2 regions of the Neobacillus sp. K501 genome follow, and region 1 is predicted to be linked to the other one. Evidence: riboswitches for the same ligand, from Rfam matches in the RefSeq annotation. Region 1 holds a riboswitch; the other holds the start of a gene.
What was found. Region 1 has a riboswitch for cyclic di-GMP ahead of ACWM35_RS17175 (GGDEF domain-containing protein). Riboswitches for the same ligand answer to the same signal wherever they lie in the genome.
Positions count from the first base shown of each region.

Region 2: linked by a shared signal. The riboswitch ahead of sinI (DNA-binding anti-repressor SinI) and the one ahead of ACWM35_RS17175 (GGDEF domain-containing protein) in region 1 are both predicted to bind cyclic di-GMP.

Region 1 is NZ_JBSLYA010000007.1:278,168-288,867, reverse strand. Features, by position in the region: gene ACWM35_RS17235 (hypothetical protein) at 1-156, shown strand, start outside; gene ACWM35_RS17230 (GerAB/ArcD/ProY family transporter) at 173-1,294, shown strand; gene ACWM35_RS17225 (hypothetical protein) at 1,316-1,738, shown strand; gene ACWM35_RS17220 (N-acetyltransferase family protein) at 1,819-2,322, shown strand; gene ACWM35_RS17215 (hypothetical protein) at 2,385-2,576, shown strand; gene ACWM35_RS17210 (YbaN family protein) at 2,608-2,997, opposite strand; gene ACWM35_RS17205 (DUF2269 family protein) at 3,137-3,592, shown strand; gene ACWM35_RS17200 (alpha/beta hydrolase) at 3,661-4,440, opposite strand; gene ACWM35_RS17195 (hypothetical protein) at 4,561-4,830, opposite strand; gene ACWM35_RS17190 (AlkZ-related protein) at 4,951-5,688, shown strand; gene ACWM35_RS17185 (phospholipase) at 5,805-6,092, shown strand; gene ACWM35_RS17180 (hypothetical protein) at 6,080-6,559, opposite strand; cyclic di-GMP riboswitch class I at 6,771-6,862, shown strand; gene ACWM35_RS17175 (GGDEF domain-containing protein) at 6,909-7,946, shown strand; gene ACWM35_RS17170 (NCS2 family permease) at 7,982-9,283, opposite strand; gene ACWM35_RS17165 (APC family permease) at 9,421-10,700, opposite strand, start outside.
Region 2 is NZ_JBSLYA010000007.1:85,534-95,491, forward strand. Features, by position in the region: gene ACWM35_RS16175 (YtxH domain-containing protein) at 1-91, opposite strand, end outside; gene ACWM35_RS16180 (DUF1128 domain-containing protein) at 312-539, shown strand; gene map (type I methionyl aminopeptidase) at 566-1,315, opposite strand; gene ACWM35_RS16190 (helix-turn-helix domain-containing protein) at 1,765-2,094, shown strand; gene sinI (DNA-binding anti-repressor SinI) at 2,164-2,313, opposite strand; cyclic di-GMP riboswitch class I at 2,346-2,434, opposite strand; gene ACWM35_RS16200 (hypothetical protein) at 3,048-3,203, shown strand; gene hutH (histidine ammonia-lyase) at 3,232-4,749, opposite strand; gene ACWM35_RS16210 (DNA topoisomerase III) at 5,040-7,229, opposite strand; gene ACWM35_RS16215 (MDR family MFS transporter) at 7,398-8,666, shown strand; gene ACWM35_RS16220 (aminopeptidase) at 8,990-9,958, shown strand, end outside.

The sequences.
Region 1 (10,700 bases):
CTAAGACGGGAGATCTGGATATTTACATTTCTCATGCTCTTTATCACTGGAATTGGAATTGCACAGGTTAACCACCTACCAATTCCAAATCCATTAGAACTAATTTCGATTACCATGGAACCTGTAAATAAAATGTTTGCGAAGAATATTAAATGAGGGAGGAGGTTTCAATTTGGAAGAAAAAGCTAGGATTAGCCCGCTTGAGCTTAGCATCTTAACGATATTTTTTACAACGGGAACCACCATTCTTGTGATTCCAGCAACAATGACAGCTAAATCCAATCAAGATGCCTGGCTTTCTGCTCTAATAGGGATTGCCGGGTGTGCGTTAATAGGTTACTTTTTCGTGGTTTGCAGCAGAGCGATGAAAAAAGAAACATATATTCAATACCTGCAAAGAGTCTACGGAAAAGTACTTGGTAAAATGATCGGTCTTACTTATGTTTATTTTTCTTTTATAGGAGCAACTACGCTGCTCTATTATTTCGGTAATTTCACAACTACTCAAATCTTAACAAGAACTCCAATCGAAATGCTTAATCTCATGCTCGCGGTCCTTGTTATGGTGGTCGTCCGCGCGGGGATTGAGGTTTTTGCTCGAACTGGAGAGCTCCTTTTTCCGTGGTTTATTTTTCTTTTAACTGCATTATCACTGCTATTATTACCAAAACTGAAGCTTGAGAGGATAAGTCCCTTATACGAAGCAAGCTTAAGCGAACATTTATCAGCGGCTCTTGACTTTATCGGGATTGCTGGATTTCCCTTAGTCGTTTTTCTTATGATTATCCCGATGAATATTAACCGGAGGGATCGGATTAAATGGAACTTTATTATTGGATCGATTCTAGGAGCGTTTATTGTGGGGGTCATCATTCTATTATGTATTTTGGTACTTGGTGCTTCCACCTCAGCTAGGCAAATGTTTCCTAGCTATGTTCTTGCAAAATCCGTAAGTGCTTTTGACATCATTCAAAGGATTGAGTCGGTGATGGCCAGTATGTGGATTCTCTCGATTTTTTTTAAAACAACTGTTTACTTTTATGCCTGTGTCATTGGTTTCGCGCAGATTGTAGAGGTGAAGGATTACCGCTTTCTCGTGATTCCAATAGGGATCTTAACTGTTATGTTTTCAACGGTTGTCTATCCAAATGTCTCGTATATGAGCCATTGGGACAGCACTTACTGGAATCCCTATGCATTGATCATGGGGCTAATTATCCCACTTTTTACTTTCATTATTGATAAAATCAAAAATCACTCAAAGTCAGGAAATGTTAACCAAGGGATGCAGTAATCACTCAGGAGGGATGGTACAGTGTTTTCGTTGCGCGGGGATGCCCATAAAGTTTATCTTCACCTAAAAAAAACAGCAGCTGATCATCGCTCCATCACAGATTTAAAGGAAATGATGGAAATTGAAGAAATTCAAAAATTTTATCAAGCGATTGACAGCCCAACGTTACAATTAATATATTATCGGATCCTGAAAGAAAAGAATGGCTCAGGGATCATACCGATTTTTGTCACTTCGATCCCTTGGTTTTTCTTTCTGTTTTCAAAACAATTGCAGGAGCTGCTCTTTAAGGATGGCAGTTTTCTCTGGGCCGCCTTCTGCCTTATCTACTTATTTACCCTTACCTTTGTGGTCATTCTCCATTTTCGTGAAAAAGCATGGGCTGCCTTTCATCTAGAAATCATTCGCGATATTTTAAAGGGAAGAAAGGGGGATGATGCATAGGGGCTCCTTTTGATTTTTTCTGAATCTTGCATACTATTAGACTTTTAGCCTATATTTATATGTAAGTGAGGGGGATGAAGATGGAGATTAGACAATTGACTGCTGCGGATGCAGAGTGCTACTGGGCATTAAGATTAGAGGCTTTAAAGGAAAATCCAGAAGCATTTTTAACCAGCTATGAAGATGCGATAAAAAGAAAAAATCCGATTGAACAGGTTGCTCAAAATTTTACTGCAAAAGGAAATTATACGTTTGGAGCTTTCGATGGAACGGAGCTAATTGGCGTTGTTACCTTGCTTCACGAGCAAGCAGAAAAAATCCAGCACCGCTCCAATATCTTTGCGATGTATGTCACTCCAAAGAAACAACAATTAGGTGTTGGAAAAGCTTTGATGACGGAAGCCATTAACAAGGCAAAATCGCTGGATATCATCGAGAAAATTAATTTATCTGTTATGGCGAGCAATGAAAAAGCAAAAGGACTTTATCTTAAACTAGGGTTTAAAGTTTTTGGAGTAGAGGAAAAAGCGATGAAGATGAATGGTGTCTATTATACGGATGAGCATATGGTTTTACATTTATAGATACTAATGGTTGAACATCATGTATACTATTGGTATAACTTTACAATGTTAGGGGATTTTCCATGATGGATATCGGTATGTTTGGTCTTTTTGCTTTTATTCCTTTTATTATTTATTTGGTTATTCTCGGGTTCACCATTTATTTTATTGTAAGAGTCATAAAGTTCATGAATGAAAAAACCAAATTAGACCAACAACGAAATGATAAGCTGGATGCACTAATAGCAGCGATTAACAATAATAAAAGCGAGTAGCAAAAAGGGAACTGCAATGGCAGCTCCCTTTTTACGTGGTTTTTTGTGTAGAAGGTATGGTTTTTATTTTGGTAATAAAATAATAATATTTATAAATGATGACACCCAGAAGCATAATTCTGACAAAAAGTTTATCAACCATTATCATTGCCATGATGATCATCGCATCAGCAAATAATAACAAGGTAAGTTTCTGCTTTAAGGTCATCGATTTTTCTTTTACAAAGCTTTCTAAATGCTTTTTATAGAGTTGGGTTCCTTTAAACCAGATCTCAAATCGTTCCGACCCTTTCATAAAACAGAACGAGGCCAATAGTAAAAGGGGCGTAGTTGGGAGAACTGGTAGAAATATTCCCATAACCCCAAAAACGAGGGAAACTAATCCGATTATAATATAGAGAAATTTAATGAGACTTTTCAATTCGGACTGCCGCCTTTCAGGTATTTCTTTCTATTATTATACCATTAATAAACGGCAATTTTTTGACAGTAAACGTACATTCAAACCTTTTCCACCTTTGTTATGATAAAATGTTAGGGGAAGATTGGGGGTTACTTTCATGATTACTTTCTATAAGATCCTGGTTTTTATCCACATTTTTTCTGCGATAATAGGAATGGGACCGGGCTTTATTTTAACAACCGTTGTAAAATCAGGGAATACGATGACGGAACTAAGACATTCCTATGCAATCAGACATCGGTTGCATATATTTGTCATGATTGGCGGGACGCTTTTATTAATTTCAGGATTACTTATGGGGATACTCAATCCAAGTTTGTTCCGGATGGGCTGGTATGTCACAAGCCTAGTCCTCTTTTTAGCTGCCTTAGCGATTGGGCCCATTGTGCTCTCACCAAGATCTCGTCCAGTTAAAGCGCTATTAGAATCCCATCAAGGTGAGGATATTCCCGAAGAGTATCAAAAGCTGTCAAAGGTGCTTTTCAAATATGAAAACCTTGAAAATGTAATTTTTATCATCATTATTGCCTTAATGATTACTAAACCGTTTTAGTTCCAGGAGCGGAAGCCTCCGGGTTCAGCTGCGGAATATATACTTATCTAGTAAGAAAGGTATGGCTATTAATCAGCCATACCTTTCTCATCGTATAAATAGGAAAGCAACTCAGGAACTCTTTTCCTAAAAAAAGTATAATGGTGTTCGGCATTTGGGATAGTTTGAAACGTAGTATTTTCAATTTTTTCACTGAGTAATTCATACACTCCAGTAATCAAACCCATAAACAGCTCATTTTCTTCGCCAGCTTCGTTCGTTCCAAAGTCCATATAGAATCTGTCTATTGCCGATAAATCAGACTTTCGAATGAAGCTCTCTATTTCTTCTTGGTTTCGATAATAACCTGGTGACAGGGCTGCGATTCTTTTAAAAACATGAGGATAACGGCACGCTGCATATGTAGAGATTAATCCACCTAAGGAAATTCCTGCCATTGAGGTTTGATCCGGGAGGGTTCGATATTTGCGATCAACCAATGGTTTTAGCTCCTGGATGATAAAGTCTATATACGCTTCCCCTTTGCCGCTGGCCGTGCAATGATATCCTAGTATTTTATTTGCCGTTTCACCGTGCATCCAAGGGCAGTATTCATTTATCCGTTCTTCTCCTTCGGCATTTATATCAATGGCAACAACAATAATCTCCCATTTATTTTGATCTAAATAATCTTTCATTCCGAGTGAAACACCTTTAATTGCACCTTCGTCTTCAAAAACATTTTGTCCATCATGCATATATAAAACGGGATAATATTTGTTGTTTTGATCGTAGTTGGATGGGAGATAGACACGGACGGTTCTATCGTGATCGAAGGCTGACATATAGACTGGAAATATCTCTAACATAGTTGCTCCCCATTTCTATTATTTATAACTATAATTTACCATAATTTTAAAAATTTTGGCTAAAAAAACAAGCAGCCGTTTTATGTAGGGCTGCTTGCTTACGCGTGAAGAATTTAACTGTTAGAACCACCAAAATGGTCTTCTATCATCTCTGCGATCGTCTCTGCGATCGTCTCTGCGATCGTCACGGTCACGTTTTCTTCTGTCATCCTCATCAATAATAATCACACGATCTGCACGGATAATTACCTCATCTGCATTAATTACAATTCTTCTTCCATTATTACGATCAGATACGCCCGCTACATCGTTGTCATCACGATGTCTTCTTTCATTTTGATCGCTTACACCTGCAACATCATCGTTATCAAAACGTTGTCTTCTAGACATATTGTTTCCCTCCTTTCTCACTCATACCACTAAAATATGCATGTCCCAAAAATTGTGATTGGACAAACATGGAATTTTTTAAATAGACCATGCTGTGATTAGGTGAAAGGGGAATAGGAGATGAATAGAGAAGTATTACTAAAAGAAAATTTTTATTCGAAAAAAGGGAGAATGGTTGGGATGCAGGAATATAAGATTCAAACCTATGAAGAAGCGGTAGCGGTTATTAAGGAGATTGGTTTTCTGCCATTGGCACCATTAATACCGAATTATCCTTCATTGGGTAGTATGACAATGCATGAACACTGGCATTCAGATTCAGAATTCGACCCTTGGTTATGGCGCACTCGTTTTTCAGCGGATGGAGTGGCTGCATATGGGAAGTTTGTTAAAAAGAAATCTGTATTCATTTCCAGTGAACTATTGCCATTGGCAAGAGCCGTTTTGGGGTCGGAGCAATCAGTCAAACAACGATATGCAGACGGCCTTATGTCAAGGGAAGCACTAGAATTGTTTACTCTTATCAGTGAGGAAGAGGGGATCGATACAAGGGTTTTGCGATCAAAAGCAGGTATGAAGGAGAAAGAAAAGAAAAAAGCATTTGATAACGGCTTATTAGAATTACAAGGCTCTATGGATATAGTGGTTTCAGGTACCAAAGAGAAAACAAACTCTTTGGGAGAAAAAAATGGCTGGAGCAGTACCTCTTTTGAAACCATAACCTATTGGATTGAAAATCATAATATTGCACAAAAAGAAATCACTCAGGAAGAGGCAAAAATGCTGCTTAAAGATCATTTCGGAAACTTCTGCAGTCCAGAATCTCTAAAAACTTTAGCAAAAATTTTTAAATTTTAGAGGAAATCGTGCTGATTTCCTCTTTGTTCATATCATCATATATTTTCACCAAGTTTGTCCCATTTCATCGGATACCTTCATATTAATGTAGAAAGACAATTAAGGAGTGGCTGATAATGAAAGGGGCAAAATTTTGTATATTTCCAGGTTATCGATGGTGTGGTCCGGGATGCAGCGGTCCGGGTGCACCGGTAAATGATGTTGATGCTTGCTGTTATAAACATGATCGCTGCCTAAAAAGAGGAATTCCAAGCTGTTACTGCGATGAGCAATTTCTTGAGTGTCTCCGGCCAAAAATAAATGCCCGCACGCAAAAAGGCAGGCAGGCAAAACTCATGTACAATGTCATAAAACTAAAAACGGCATTCACTTGTCCAAATCGGAAAAGGCGCTATGGTCGATAACCCTGAACAGCTTTTTTCTCCAGGCTGCAAATCCACTTATAATAAAGTAGTAAAATGAGCAAGAGAATAGGATCTGCAATGGCCGCATGCCAAATCTCCCACCAGCCATAATGGAAATATCCCCACGGTTCAGGAAGCAGGGTAGCCATTTCGTAAAGTAAAATAGCAATAACAAATAGGATAAAGAAAAATAGTTGTTTTAAAAAAGTACCTTTATGTGGATACCAATTTAAAAATATCATATTAACAGGGGGGATTAAAATTAAATGGGCAATGAGTCCCTTCCAATCGATTTCTTTTTCGAAGTACCAATAACCATGATATTTGAATTCCACTATTATATCGAAAATAACCTGAAAGGCAATTGTGAATGACCAGATATGAACAATTTGATTCCCCGTGAGCTTTCTATTGGTTTTGAATGCTATAAAATTAAAAATGATCACCGCAAGCATTAGTCCAATCATTAGAAATTCCTTTTTATTTTTATCTTACCCCTCTGCACTTATCTTATTCTGGTGAGGAAGGAAATCAGGGTACACATCCGACATCTATACAATAATACTTTATTTACAGAAATTCCATTATAGCAATACCAATGAAATCGATGGTATAATCGTTGTAAAGAAAAAGGATCGTAGCAGTGACCTTTGTTGGGGGTACTGCTTTTTTTGCATAAAATCGATAGGGCAAATCTGTTGAAAAATAGAGGCGCAAAGCTATAGGGGCTAAATTCACAGGGTGTGTGAATATGCCAGCCAGCTGCCGTGTGGACGGGGCTAATCGATTGAGATTAGTTTGGGAGATGAAGCATCTTTGAATAGGAAATTGGAATCATTCGATGAACTGAAGAGAAGTATTTTTCTTTGGATTGGACCTTGTATTGTCATGGCACTCATTATTAATACACTTCTGCAAAATATAGATATTTCCAGTAAGTTTGATTTTACGATTAATACTACACTCTCGATTTGGTTTATCATTTGCTGGGTTTTTATTTTCAAAAGATGTTACATCCGTTTTGCTGAATATTCTAGTTTGGTATTAATCAGTGTTTATCAAGTAGTGACATTTTTTGATGTGGTCCGAAATTATATCGCAGTATCAGGTGGTTCTCTTGGGGATTTTATTATTTGGATGCCGATGATCATACTGTTATTTTTCTTAATCCTCGGAACTAGACGTGGACTGTATTTCTCGATTATGATTTTTATCATTAACTTTGTAATCGGTATCTTGTATTTTTATAGTCTTTCTTCGGAATCGATTGATTCCCTTGGGCAGTATTACTTGGCCAATTTAGTTTATATCATTGTTCTTTATTATGCGCAGCATATATTTAAGACTTATGCTGATTTGGAAATGTTTAAGAAGTATGCCTTTATCGATTCCTTAACGAGAATCGCCAACCGGCTCCAAATTGATGTATGGCTTGAAATAAATCTGAAAGCTTTTCGTGAAAAGGGAGAGCACTTCTCCATCATCTTTTTTGATATTGACCATTTTAAGGCAGTCAATGATAACTATGGACATAAGGTCGGTGACGAAGTCTTAGTCGAGCTTGCCGAATTGGTTCGAAGCCAACTATCAGAACAAGAGCTCTTTGGCCGTTGGGGCGGGGAAGAGTTTATCATCATTTCTAATATAACAGGTAAGGATGCTGCCAAACTTGCAGAACATCTAAGAAGTGTCATAGAAACCAACCATTTTAATGGAGTAGGAAGTATTACTGGAAGCTTTGGTGTGACTCATTCACAACCAGGTGACTCGCAAGATACTTTGTTAAACCGTGCTGACAATGGGTTATACAAGTCCAAAAAACTCGGGCGGAATAAGGTGTGTTATATAGACTAAAAAAGGCCGGTGCTCCGGCCTTTCTTAATTTTCATTTAATGTGGTAAAAAGGCAAGCTGGTAAAAGAACAAAACGGCGAAAACATATACAAGTGGATGTACCTCGCGCCAGTTTCCTTTTACGATTTTTAAAAGTGGATAGCTGATAAATCCTAGAGCAATTCCAGTTGCTATGCTTGAAGTCAGTGGCATACTTAAAATTACCAGGAAGGCAGGAAAGGCTTCATCAAGCTCATTCCAGCGGATTTTTGCAATGCTGCCCATCATCATGCTGCCAACAATAATTAGAGCAGGTGCCGTAATTGCTGATATCCCGGAAACAGCGCTGACCAGTGGGCCAAAGAAGGCAGAAAGAATGAACAAAACTGAGACAGTAAGAGAGGTTAGTCCTGTTCGACCACCAGCTGCTACCCCTGAAGTTGATTCAATGTAGGCTGTAGTTGGACTTGTCCCAAACATGGCACCGACTGCTGTGGCAACCGAATCAGATAGTAAAGCCTGACGGGCACCTGGTAATTTGCCATTCTTTATTAACCCAGCTTGGTTTGCAACTCCAATCATTGTCCCTGTTGTGTCAAAAATAGTGACTAGAATAAATGAAAACACTACTGCATACAAGCTGTGTTGAATAACATCCGTAAAAGCAGTAAAGGGATTACTGATAATCATTCCCTCAGGAAGAGAAGGGAGAGAAACGAAACCTTGATCAAAGGAAAGTTGATTTGTAAAAAAGGCAATCAGTGCGGTAATAATCATTCCCAAAAATAATGAACCATTGATTCTTAGTGCCATTAAGATAAGTGTGACGGCCAGTCCAACAATGGCAAGCCATGCAGAAGGGGCACGAAGATCTCCCAAACCAACAAGGTTGGTAGGGTGAGCTGTAATAATATGAGTAAGTCTGAGGCCGATAAACGCAATGAATAATCCAATTCCCGCAGTTATGCCATGCTTCAGGTTTTCAGGAATCGCATCAATTAATTTTTCCCGGAAAGGTGTTAATGACAATATTACAAAGATGATGCCGGCAACGAAAACAGCAGCAAAGGCTGTTTCATAGGCAATATTTTGGTGGCCACCGACGACTGAGTAGGCGAAGTAGGCGTTAAGTCCCATTCCTGGTGCAATCGCAATGGGGTAATTGGCAAACAAGGCCATCCAAAGTGTTCCGATAACGGCTGAGATGATGGTTGCCGTGAAAACTTGCTCGAATGGTACACCAGCATCTGCTAAAATAACTGGGTTTACCACGACAATGTAAACCATTGTAAAGAAGGTAGTGATACCGGCAAGCAGTTCTGTTTTTGTATTAGTATGGTTCTCTTTGAGTTTAAACATGGTTTTCCTCCAAAACACGAACGTTTTTTAATAACTTAATAATAATATTCGTTTTCTATTGTTTTTTCAAGAGGGAATTATTTTATTTATACAAAAAAAGCATCCCATAATATAGGGATGCCACAAAATAGCTTATATTATTTTTTTAAGTGATAAGGAACCGTCGTGACGACTACGTTTCTTCGATACAGCAATAAGGTGCGAATCAGGACCCCAGATTGGTTATGAAGAATATTATGCCAGCCTTTTTTAGGAATAAATTGTGGGATGACCACTGTGACTTTGTAGTTGGATTCACTCGCCTTATGTTCCACAATATCAATAAATTTCGTCAGCGGGTTAATGATACTTCTATAGTGAGAATGCAATGTCACAAGTCGTACATCCGGCTGCCACTTCTTCCATTTTTCCTCAAACTTTTGCTCCTCTTCTCGATCAAAGGCAACGTATACGGCAATAATTTGATCTGGGGAAAGGGATTTAGCATAATTTATTGTGTTTTCTACGACATGAGTAATACCAGCAACAGGTACTAGGATGACATTCCCTTCAATCGGTACAGCCGGCTCACATGTAGTAATCCGGAGTTGGTCGCCAACCGCATCATAATGCTTTTTGATCCGGTGAAAAACAAAGATAATAATTGGTAAGAAAATTAAAATCGACCATACCTGCGAGAATTTTGTTAAAAAGAACATTAATGTAACGATAAAGCTAATCAAGGCTCCCGTTGTATTGATGATAAATTTTGGAATCCAACCGGTTGGTTTTTCTCTAAGCCATTTCACCATCATTCCTGTTTGCGACAATGTAAATGGAACAAACACGCCGACTGCGTAAAGAGGAATAAGATGCTCTGTTTCTGCATGAAAAGCAAGGATCAGTAAAATCGATGAAATTCCAAGGATAATGATTCCATTTGAGTACCCTAATCGGTCCCCGCGAATAAGGAACATCCTTGGAATAAACTTATCTTTAGCAAGATTAACCGCCAGCAATGGGAAGGCAGAATATCCAGTATTAGCAGCAAGAATTAAGATTAAGGCTGTTGTTCCTTGAATAAAGAAGTACATAAAGTTTCGTCCGAAAACTTCCTCTGCAATTTGTGATACCACCGTTACCTCAGCTCTCGGCGAGATGCCATAAAAATAAGCTAACGTAACGATTCCTGAAAAAAGGATCGCAAGCAATAAGCCCATCATCATTAATGTTTTAGCGGCATTGTTAGGAGCTGGATCCTTGAAGTTAGGAATCGCATTGGATATAGCTTCAACTCCAGTTAAGGCAGAGCTTCCAGAAGCAAACGCCCTTAAAAGGATAAACAGGCTGATTCCAGCCACAGGTGTACCAATTGGTGTATGCAGTTCAGGTGTCACTTGTCCGGTAGCAATATTGTAGATACCAACACCAATTAAAA
Region 2 (9,958 bases), 190 kb from region 1:
TCATTTGACGGGTATTTTTATCAAAAAGACTTAATGCACCACCAGCTATTGCTCCGTATAGCATACCTTTCCAAAATTTGTTTTCACTCATATTTTAACCTCTCCTTCGAATACATTTTTATAATTCCTATTTTTTCAATTAAATGAATAGAAAGTTCTCAACATTTATTTTGCGTTAAGCCTGCCTCCAAAAGCAAGGGTTCTCGTCTTTTTTATTTCAAAAATCATACGGAAGATGAAAAACAAGTTAGGATTGACATATACTAGTTTACATGAAAAGATGAAATTAGGAATTCGGAAAGGGTGACGGTATGAATTTATCACAAAAAACCACTGAAAATGTCGAGTATATGATTGAACAAATAAAAGAAAAACTAAAGGTTCTAAACCTCGGTGCCATCAAACCTTCACATTTTGACGAAGAAATGTATGAGGAATTAAAAGAAATTTATGATATGGTCATGAAGAAGCCTTCTTTTAGCCCCAATGAAATGCAAGCTCTAGTGGAAGAACTAGGAAACCTGCGCAAAAACAAGTAAAAACAGATCGAGTATGATCTGTTTTTTTATTCTTGTGCTGTTAAAATGATAGGACCATCCTTTGTAATCGCGATAGTATGCTCATATTGGGCAGAGTACTTACCATCAATTGTCCTTGCCGTCCACCCGTTTGCATCCATCTTCGTTTGATACATTCCGATATTTACCATCGGTTCAATTGTAAACACCATACCTTCTTTAATTCTTGGACCTTTTCCAGGTAAACCGTAATGTGGCACATCTGGCTTTTCATGAATAACCGCTCCGATACCGTGACCAATGAAATCACGTACGACTGATAGGCCTTCTCCTTCAACATACGTTTGGATTGCATGTCCGATATCTCCGATTCGATTACCAGGAACTGCCTGTTCAATCCCTTTATACAACGCTTCTTTCGTTACCTTTAATAAATGCTCCGTCTCATTCGAAACCTTTCCAACAGGATAGGACCAAGCAGAATCAGCCAAACTACCATTATAATTAACCACCATATCAACTGTTACAATATCGCCTTCCTTTAATGGTTCCTTTCTTGGGAAGCCATGACAGATCTCGTCATTAATACTTGCACAGGTGGCATATTTATAACCTTTGTACCCTTTTTGTTCTGGAGTTGCCTGTTGTTTTTCAAGAAAATCATCAACAAACTCATCAATTTCCCAAGTAGTAATCCCCGGTTTAATCATTTTTGCAATTTCTTTATGACATGAAGCGAGAATTTCTCCAGCCTTTTTCATGGCATCAATTTCTCTCTTCGATTTAAGTACAATCATTTTATTCCCTGCCTTTTTTATATTTGTATGAATGATTGGCATTCTTGATAATCTAAGATATTAATAATAATGGATAATACCAAAATACAAAATGGGAGACACTCTTTAATATAGTATCGTTAAAGAGGAATTTTTTCAAAGGGATATCCTCTCTCTTTTTACTTCAATCAATAGATATTTTCCCAAATAGATTTTTCATTTTTAGAATAATAAACATGTTCTTAATATGGAACTTTTCATTTGTTTCTGATAAAATTATTGGAGATAAACTAAAAAGCGGAAGCGCCTTGTCCAGGGGCGACAGGCATAAGACGAGCCGGCGAGAAGGTTGCGCTCTTTAACCTTCTTGACGGATTGGCTTATGACCCGAGCCCCTAGGCGCTGGAGCTAGATTGTAATCAAAGTTTAGATTAATTTATATATTTTTAAAAAATAGGTGTGTGAGACTTATGATCGGTGACCGCGTAAAAAAACTTCGTTTAGAAAAAAAAATGTCTCTATCCGAACTTGCAGAGCAAGCAGGAGTTGCTAAGTCTTATTTAAGCTCTCTTGAAAGAAACCTGCAAAGAAATCCTTCGATTCAGTTTTTAGAAAAAATAGCTTCCGTTTTGCATGTTCCTGTTGACCATTTAATCCATGAACATATAGATAAAGAGGAATTAGATAGTGATTGGATGAATCTTGTTAAAGAGGCTATGAATTCGGGTGTTTCAAAAGAACAATTTCGTGACTTCCTAGAATTTAATAAATGGCGGATAAATCAAAATAATAATGAATAACATGAATATTTAAAAGAAGAAAGCACACTACATCATTTTAGTAGTATGCTTTCTTTTTTCCTATGTATCTTATCCATTGTGAATTAACACCTCTTTTACTTCGTTCCGATGAAGAAATTCTCTAACCAACTCTTGCGTTAGTCCTAACTCTTTTGCTTCTGAAATGAGTGCCAGCCATTCCGTATCCACACCATCAGCCATAATCTCTTTGATTAACATCAAAACTCACTCCCAAAATACATTTTCGTATTCCAGGCAGCCCGGCCATCTTAGCAAGCTTTCTTGCCTTAGATCCTCGGCTTTGCGTCCCTATTTTTCAAAAGGTTTGCCTTTTTCTGAATGAACCCACTTATAGCCAACGGATTATTTTGTCATTTCAATAGGCCTATTTACTCAATCCGAATTACTAAGTTAATTATATATAGTCCCTTTTTTGTAAGTTGTAGTTTTTTGTCAGACAATTCAAATTTTCATACTTTTTAATTATACAATTTCTCCCAAAAATCAACAAAATACTTTTATCATTTCCTGGATGAACCCCTTTGGATGTATTTTTTTTGGAAGAATTATGCAAAATACAATGAACTTAAGTCGAAATTTCTGCAAAACCTCATTGAACAAATTCATAAAAACAAAGATTAATTCTAAAAATATTTGTCTAATTTGTGACAAATATCATATAATAGAAGCACTATTAAAAATAAACGGAATATTAAAAATATTAGCCTGATGGTGGTGAATAATATGACATTTATTCATGTGTTAAATTTCTCAATTCCCATTGCTTTTATTGTGTTTTTTGGTTTTCTACTTGATAAAATGTGCGGTCCTGAAAAGCCAAGAGAAAAAGGTCACGAAGATTAATTGTCTATACATCCGTTTTTCTTTTTTTATCTGTAATAAATACTCCTTGTTTGGGAATGATACATTCGAAGACGAAAGGAGTGTTGATTTTGGCACGTGGAGAACATTTTAACCATAAAAAGAAAAACCATCCTGGAGAATTCCAAAAGGATATCATAAAGGAGAAAAGGTCTGAAGAAGCACCTGGAGACGAAGAGTTTATTGTCACGAGGGAAGCGTTTAAAAATAGAGTCGAAGAGGAATAACAGGGAGTGGCGTACCACTCCCTGTTGTTTATTTTACTTTATCAATAATCTGTATTAGTTTCGTTAAATCCATTTCTTTCAAGACCTCTGCTGCCTTCTCAATATCTTTAGAGAAAATCCGATCCTGCTTGATAGTCGGGACTGCTTCTCTTCCTTTTTCATATAATCTTTTTGTCTGGCTCGCCATTTTCTCTACTCCACGGAATTCCACAGCCTGCATGGCACAAATAAGTTCAATCGCAAGCACCCTTCTTGTGTTTTGAATAATTTGATACGCATGTCTGGATGCGATTGTTCCCATGCTCACATGATCTTCTTGATTAGCAGAGGATGGAATGGAGTCGACACTAGCAGGATGTGCGAGTGTTTTATTTTCCGAAACAAGTGCGGCAGCTGCATATTGCATAATCATCGCTCCGGATTGTAAACCTGGCTCAGGGCTTAAAAACGGAGGTAAATCATTCAATTGTGGATTCACAAGTCTTTCAATTCTCCGTTCCCCAATATTTGCCAGCTCAGCAACAGCAATTTTCATAAAATCCATGGCAAAAGCAATCGGCTGACCATGAAAATTACCACCTGAAATGACCTTTTCTCCATCGTCAAAAATTAATGGATTATCTGTCGCTGCATTCATCTCTATTTCTAATTTTTCCTTTACATAGTCCAATGCTTGCCAAGAAGCCCCATGAACCTGTGGAATGCATCGAAGGGAATAGGCGTCTTGGACCCTGAGCTCTCCCTGCTCTGTCGTTAATAAACTATCACTTAAGTAGCGGCGAATTCTTGCTGCTGTGTCAATCTGCTGCTGATAACCTCTCGCAATATGGACTTCTTCAGCAAAAGCATCGATGATTCCATTCAAGCCTTCCATGGTCATTGAGGCAATTAATTCACTTTCATACGCTAACTGCTCCGCTTCCAAATAGCCAACAACGCCCATTGCCGTCATTGCCTGTGTACCATTAATAAGTGCTAGCCCCTCTTTTGCTTCTAATGTAACGGGAAGAATTCCCTCCTGTTGAAGAGCATAAAGAGAATCCATTCGTTTTCCTTGATAAAATACTTCTCCTTCACCAATTAGAACTAAAGCAAGATGAGAAAGTGGTGCTAAATCACCACTCGCACCAAGAGAACCTTGCTGCGGAATCACAGGGATAATGTCTTTATTCACTAATTCCAAGAGTTTTTCTATTACAAGTGGTCTGATGCCTGAGTAACCTTTTAACAGTGCGTTTGCTCGAAGAAGAACCATGGCTTTCGCAACAATCTCCGGAAAGGGTTCGCCTACACCACATGCATGAGAACGAATTAAATTAAGCTGTAGATCTTGAACATCGCTCTTGTCTATTAACACATCGCTAAATTTTCCAAACCCTGTCGTAATCCCGTAAACCACTTTAGAATCTGCTACAATACGATCCACTGCTGAGCGGCTCTTGGCAACAGCTTCCATGCTTTTATCTGAAGCGCTTACCTTTTGCTTGCGGTATAATACATCCTTCATTTGTTCTAAAGTTAAACTATTTCCCGTTAGTGTGATCATTTCATCTCTCTCCTCTACCACTTTAGTATAATAAAGAAAGAGGCTGGATTCCTTTTCAGATTAGAATAGGAGTCCAGCCTCTTTTATAAATGGATATTGATTTATTTTTCGCTTCCTCATATGGGATCAGTCCATTCAAATTTCTTATTATAGTAATAATTATTGTACGAGAAGAAAAGCTTATTTGTCAATAGAATATTCAGAATTTTAGCACGATAACACTTTAGCACAATAACATATGAAAGATAGAGAAAGGAGGGACGCTTCGCTAGCCCTCCTTTCAAATAGTATTATTCAAACTTCAACCCTTTTAATGCGTCTGCAAATGCATTATTCACTGGCTCTTCATTTTTGTTCTGGTTTTTTAAATACTTTTGCACAGTCCGTTTGTCTACTTTACCAGTAGATTCCTTTTTGCGTCGGGCTTGGAAAGCAGATAATTTTTCACGATATCCACATTTACAGGCGAAGATTTGGCCCTCACCTTCACCACGAAGCTCTAGTTTTTTATGACACTGCGGACAGCGGGCATTCGTTACTCGTGCAACATTTTTACGATGTCCACATTCACGATCTTGGCAAACGAGCATTTTCCCTTTTTTACCGTTTACTTCAAGCATTGGTTTTCCACAGTCTGGGCAATTTTTTGTGGAAATGTTATCGTGCTTGTATTTTTTATTACTCGCTTTAATTTCAGAAACGATTTCTTTTGTGTAGTTTTTCATTTCACGAATAAAAACATCTTTTTTCAACTTCCCTTGAGCAATCTGCTCAAGCTTTTGTTCCCATTCAGCCGTTAAAGTAGGAGATTTTAGTTCTTCAGGAACTAAATCTAATAATTGACGACCTTTTGAAGTAATATGAATATCTTTGCCACGCTTTTCAATTAGGAAGGAATTGAATAACTTTTCAATAATGTCTGCACGTGTGGCAACAGTACCAAGTCCCCCCGTCGATTTTAACGTCTCTGCTAATTGTTTATTTTTTGTATCCATATACTTTGTTGGATTTTCCATTGCCGAAAGCAATGTCGCTTCATTAAATCGTGCCGGCGGATTCGTTTGACCTGACGTTTGCGCGATTAATTTCACGTTTAATGTATCGCCTTTTTCGATTCGAGGTAAAATCTGTTCTTTCAGCTCATCAGCTGATTCTTCCTCTTCAAAGCGATTTTCGTATACTTCTTTCCAACCGTTTGATAAAATCGTTTTTCCTCTCGCAACGAAATTCTCATCCCCAATTTTCGCACGCAGCGTTAATTGCTCGTACTCAAATGCTGGGAATAAAACCGCTAAAAATCGTTTGACGACTAAGTCATAGATTTTGCGTTCTTTATCCGAGAACGCCGAAAAGTTTACATAGCTTTCAGTAGGAATAATCGCATGATGGTCTGATACCTTACTGTCATCCACAAATGCTTTTGTACTTTTGATCGGCTTTTTTAAGATCTTATTTACAAGTGAACGATATTCTCCACCACCACATGCTTTCAATCGTTCCGGAAGCGTCCCTACAATATCTGAAGAGATATAACGGGAATCCGTACGAGGATATGTTAACACTTTATGCTGCTCATACAGCTTCTGCATGATATTTAATGTTTCCTTTGCGGAATATCCAAATATTTTGTTTGCATCACGTTGAAGTTCTGTTAAGTCATAGAGACCAGGTGAAAAAGATTTCTTAGGCTTTTTCTCAATTTCTGTTACAACCGCATTCCGTTTGCCTAATATTTTCACAATCGAATCGATTTTATCTTTATCAAAACTGCGGCCGTTTCCTTTTACATCCTGCCAAGTAAGCTTTAAATTATCCGTAGTATGGGCTTCAATACCATAATAGACCTGAGCTCTGAAATTTTTGATTTCGTCCTCACGTGCTGCAATCATCGCTACGGTCGGTGTTTGGACTCGGCCACAGTTTAACTGGGCATTGAATCTCGTTGTTAAGGCTCGTGTTGCGTTCAGCCCGATATACCAGTCCGCTTCTGAACGTGCAACAGCCGATGCATATAAATTTTCATAAGCTTTACCAGGCTTCAAGTTGGCAAAACCGTCTTTAATCGCTTTATCTGTAACAGATGAGATCCAAAGACGCTTAATCGGTTTATTGACTTTAGCCTTATCAATAATCCATCGTGCAACCAGCTCCCCCTCTCTACCTGCATCTGTAGCAACGATGAATTCATTGACATCATTTCTAGTCAGTTGACTTTTAACAGCATTGAACTGTTTTCCTGTCTGCTTAATGACGGTCAATTTCAATCGCTCAGGCAGCATCGGAAGATCTTCTAAATTCCATGTTTTATATTTCATATCGTAGTTTTCTGGGTCTGCAAGTGTGACTAGGTGACCTAATGCCCAGGTCACGATATATTTATCACCTTCTAAAAATCCATTGCCTTTTTTAGTACATTTAAGAACACGTGCAATATCACGTGCGACAGAGGGTTTTTCTGCAATTACAACACTTTTTGCCATCTTTTAAACATCCTTTCAAAATTCCATAAGTTAACTATAGCATACGTACACAATCGAATCAGTTTTTCTGATGACTCAAAGATGAGACCGCATTCATATTTCTTGTATTTTCTTCCATAAGGATAGTATGATGAAAAAGTTATGAAATTAGAAATGGGGACTTTCAACATGAGAATTAGAGACTGGGATCCTAATTTAAAGGTTCGCTTGTTTAGTGAAGCGATGATGAATATCACCTTTTGGATGTTTTTTCCATTTTTGACGATTTATTTTGCAGACGAATTTGGTAAAAGTAAAGCAGGGTTTTTATTAGTATTTTCACAGCTTTTTTCAGTACTCGCCAATCTGATGGGAGGATATTGCGCGGATCGATTCGGCCGAAAAAGGATGATGGTTCTATCCGCTATCGGGCAGGGACTTTCATTTTTAGCTTTTGCCGCTGCTAGTTCACCTTTACTAAATTCACCATGGATAGGGTTTATTTCCTTTGCAGTTGCCGGTGTATTTGGTTCCTTCTACTGGCCTGCAAGCCAGGCAATGGTAGCCGATGTTGTCGATGAGAAAAACCGCAGCAGTGTATTTGCCATTTTTTATACTTCTATTAATATTGCGGTTGTCATTGGTCCGATTATTGGAGCCATTTTTTATGTCCAATACCGGTTCCAACTTCTACTCATTGCCGGCATTGTTTGTATCTTACTTGGATTCATCCTTGCAAAATGGACAAGAGAAACGGTACCGGTACAAAAAGTGACGGCGATTGATGGTGATCGCAAATGGTACTATTTCCTCCTCAATCAGATTAAGGATTATTCCTTAATTATTAAGGATCGAACTTTTTTGTTATTTATCATTGCCGGGGTATTAGCAGGTCAGACTTTTATGCAGCTAGATTTATTATTTCCTGTTTATATGAAAGATGTCATTGAACAGCAGACCATCTTTTCCATCGGTGAGTGGTCGTTTACGGTCAAAGGAGAGCAAGCCTTTGGAATTGTTCTTGCTGAGAACGGATTCCTCGTTGCCTTACTAACCGTTATGGTAACGAAATGGATGGATCAGTTCAAAGAGCGGAATGTTTTTGTTCTTTCGTCTGTGGTTTATGCGATATCGATTGTTCTCTTTAGCCAAACTCATTGGATATGGGGATTCATTTTAGCGATGGCTGTTTTCACATTTGCTGAATTAATGGGCGCTGGTATTCAACAAAGCTTTGTTAGTAAACTAGCACCTGAACATATGCGAGGGCAATATTTTGCAGCTGCGTCTTTACGATTCACCATCAGTAGAACCATTGCCCCCTTATCTATTCCCTTAACCGTCGGGATCGGATATGGATGGACATTTTTTGTACTTACTCTACTTGCACTAGCAAGCGCCGCAATTTATTGGCTAATGTTTCACTTATTTGAAAAGAAATCAGCGATGGGATCCTAAAAGGGATCCTTTTTTCGTTCAAAAACTTTTTGAAAAATTGTACTAAATTGTTCACATTTATGTCTTTTAATATTATAATTATGTTGTAGAGGTTTTCTATTATAAGGACGGTGGTATAGGTGGAACTATCACATTTTATGTCTCCTACTTCATTATCAGGTATTATTACATTTCTAGTATTATTTTCTGCAGGTGTTTATTTTAATATAAAAGTATACGGAAGCAAATTACAGTAGAGAGCGGAATCTCTACTATTTTTTTGGCTTTTTTTCTATAAAAAAGTTACAATTAACTACGAAGATTCTGACAAAGGAGATTTTATCATGAGTGAATTCAAAAAGAACCTTGAGAAATACGCTGAACTGGCCGTAAAGGTTGGAGTAAATATTCAAAAAGGGCAAACATTAGTGGTTACGGCTACTTTGGATGCAGTTGGCTTTGTCCGTCTCGTAGTTAAGAGTGCCTACGAAGCTGGTGCGAAGAATGTGGTTGTAAACTGGAATGACGACGTCGTATCAAGAACAAAGTACGACCTTGCCCCAGATGATGCCTTCAATGAATATCCTGTCTGGCGTGCCAAAGAACAAGAGGAATTAGCTGAACAGGGTGCTGCCTTTATGTCCATTGTTTCTGCAAGCCCTGACCTATTAAAGGGTGTGAATCCTGACCGAATTGCCAATTTCCAAAAAGCAACTGGAAAAGCATTAACTAAATTCCGCCAAGCTATCCAATCAGATAAGGTTAGCTGGACGGTTATTGCCGCTGCATCTCCTGCTTGGGCTGCCAAGGTATTCCCTGATGCCCCAAAGGAAGATCAAGTTTCATTACTTTGGGAAGCCATCTTTAAAGCTACTAGAGTGGACGTTGATAACCCAGTAGAAGCTTGGAAAAAGCATGATGAAACTCTTCATGAAAAAGTACACTATTTAAACGAAAAGCGTTACGCAAAACTTCATTATAGAGCACCAGGAACCGACTTAACTGTCGAACTCCCGAAAAATCATATCTGGGTGGGAGCCGGCAGTGTAAATGAAAATGGTGTTGAATTTATGGCCAATATGCCGACTGAGGAAGTATTCACTGTTCCTTATCGAACGGGTGTAAACGGAATCGTTGCGAGCACAAAGCCGCTTAGCTATGGAGGAAATATCATTGACCGTTTCTCGATTACATTTGAGAATGGAAAAATTGTTGGTGTGAAAGCCGAAGAAGGCGAAGAAATACTTAAGCGTCTGGTCAATACTGACGAAGGCTCCCATTATCTTGGGGAAGTTGCACTCGTTCCTTATCAT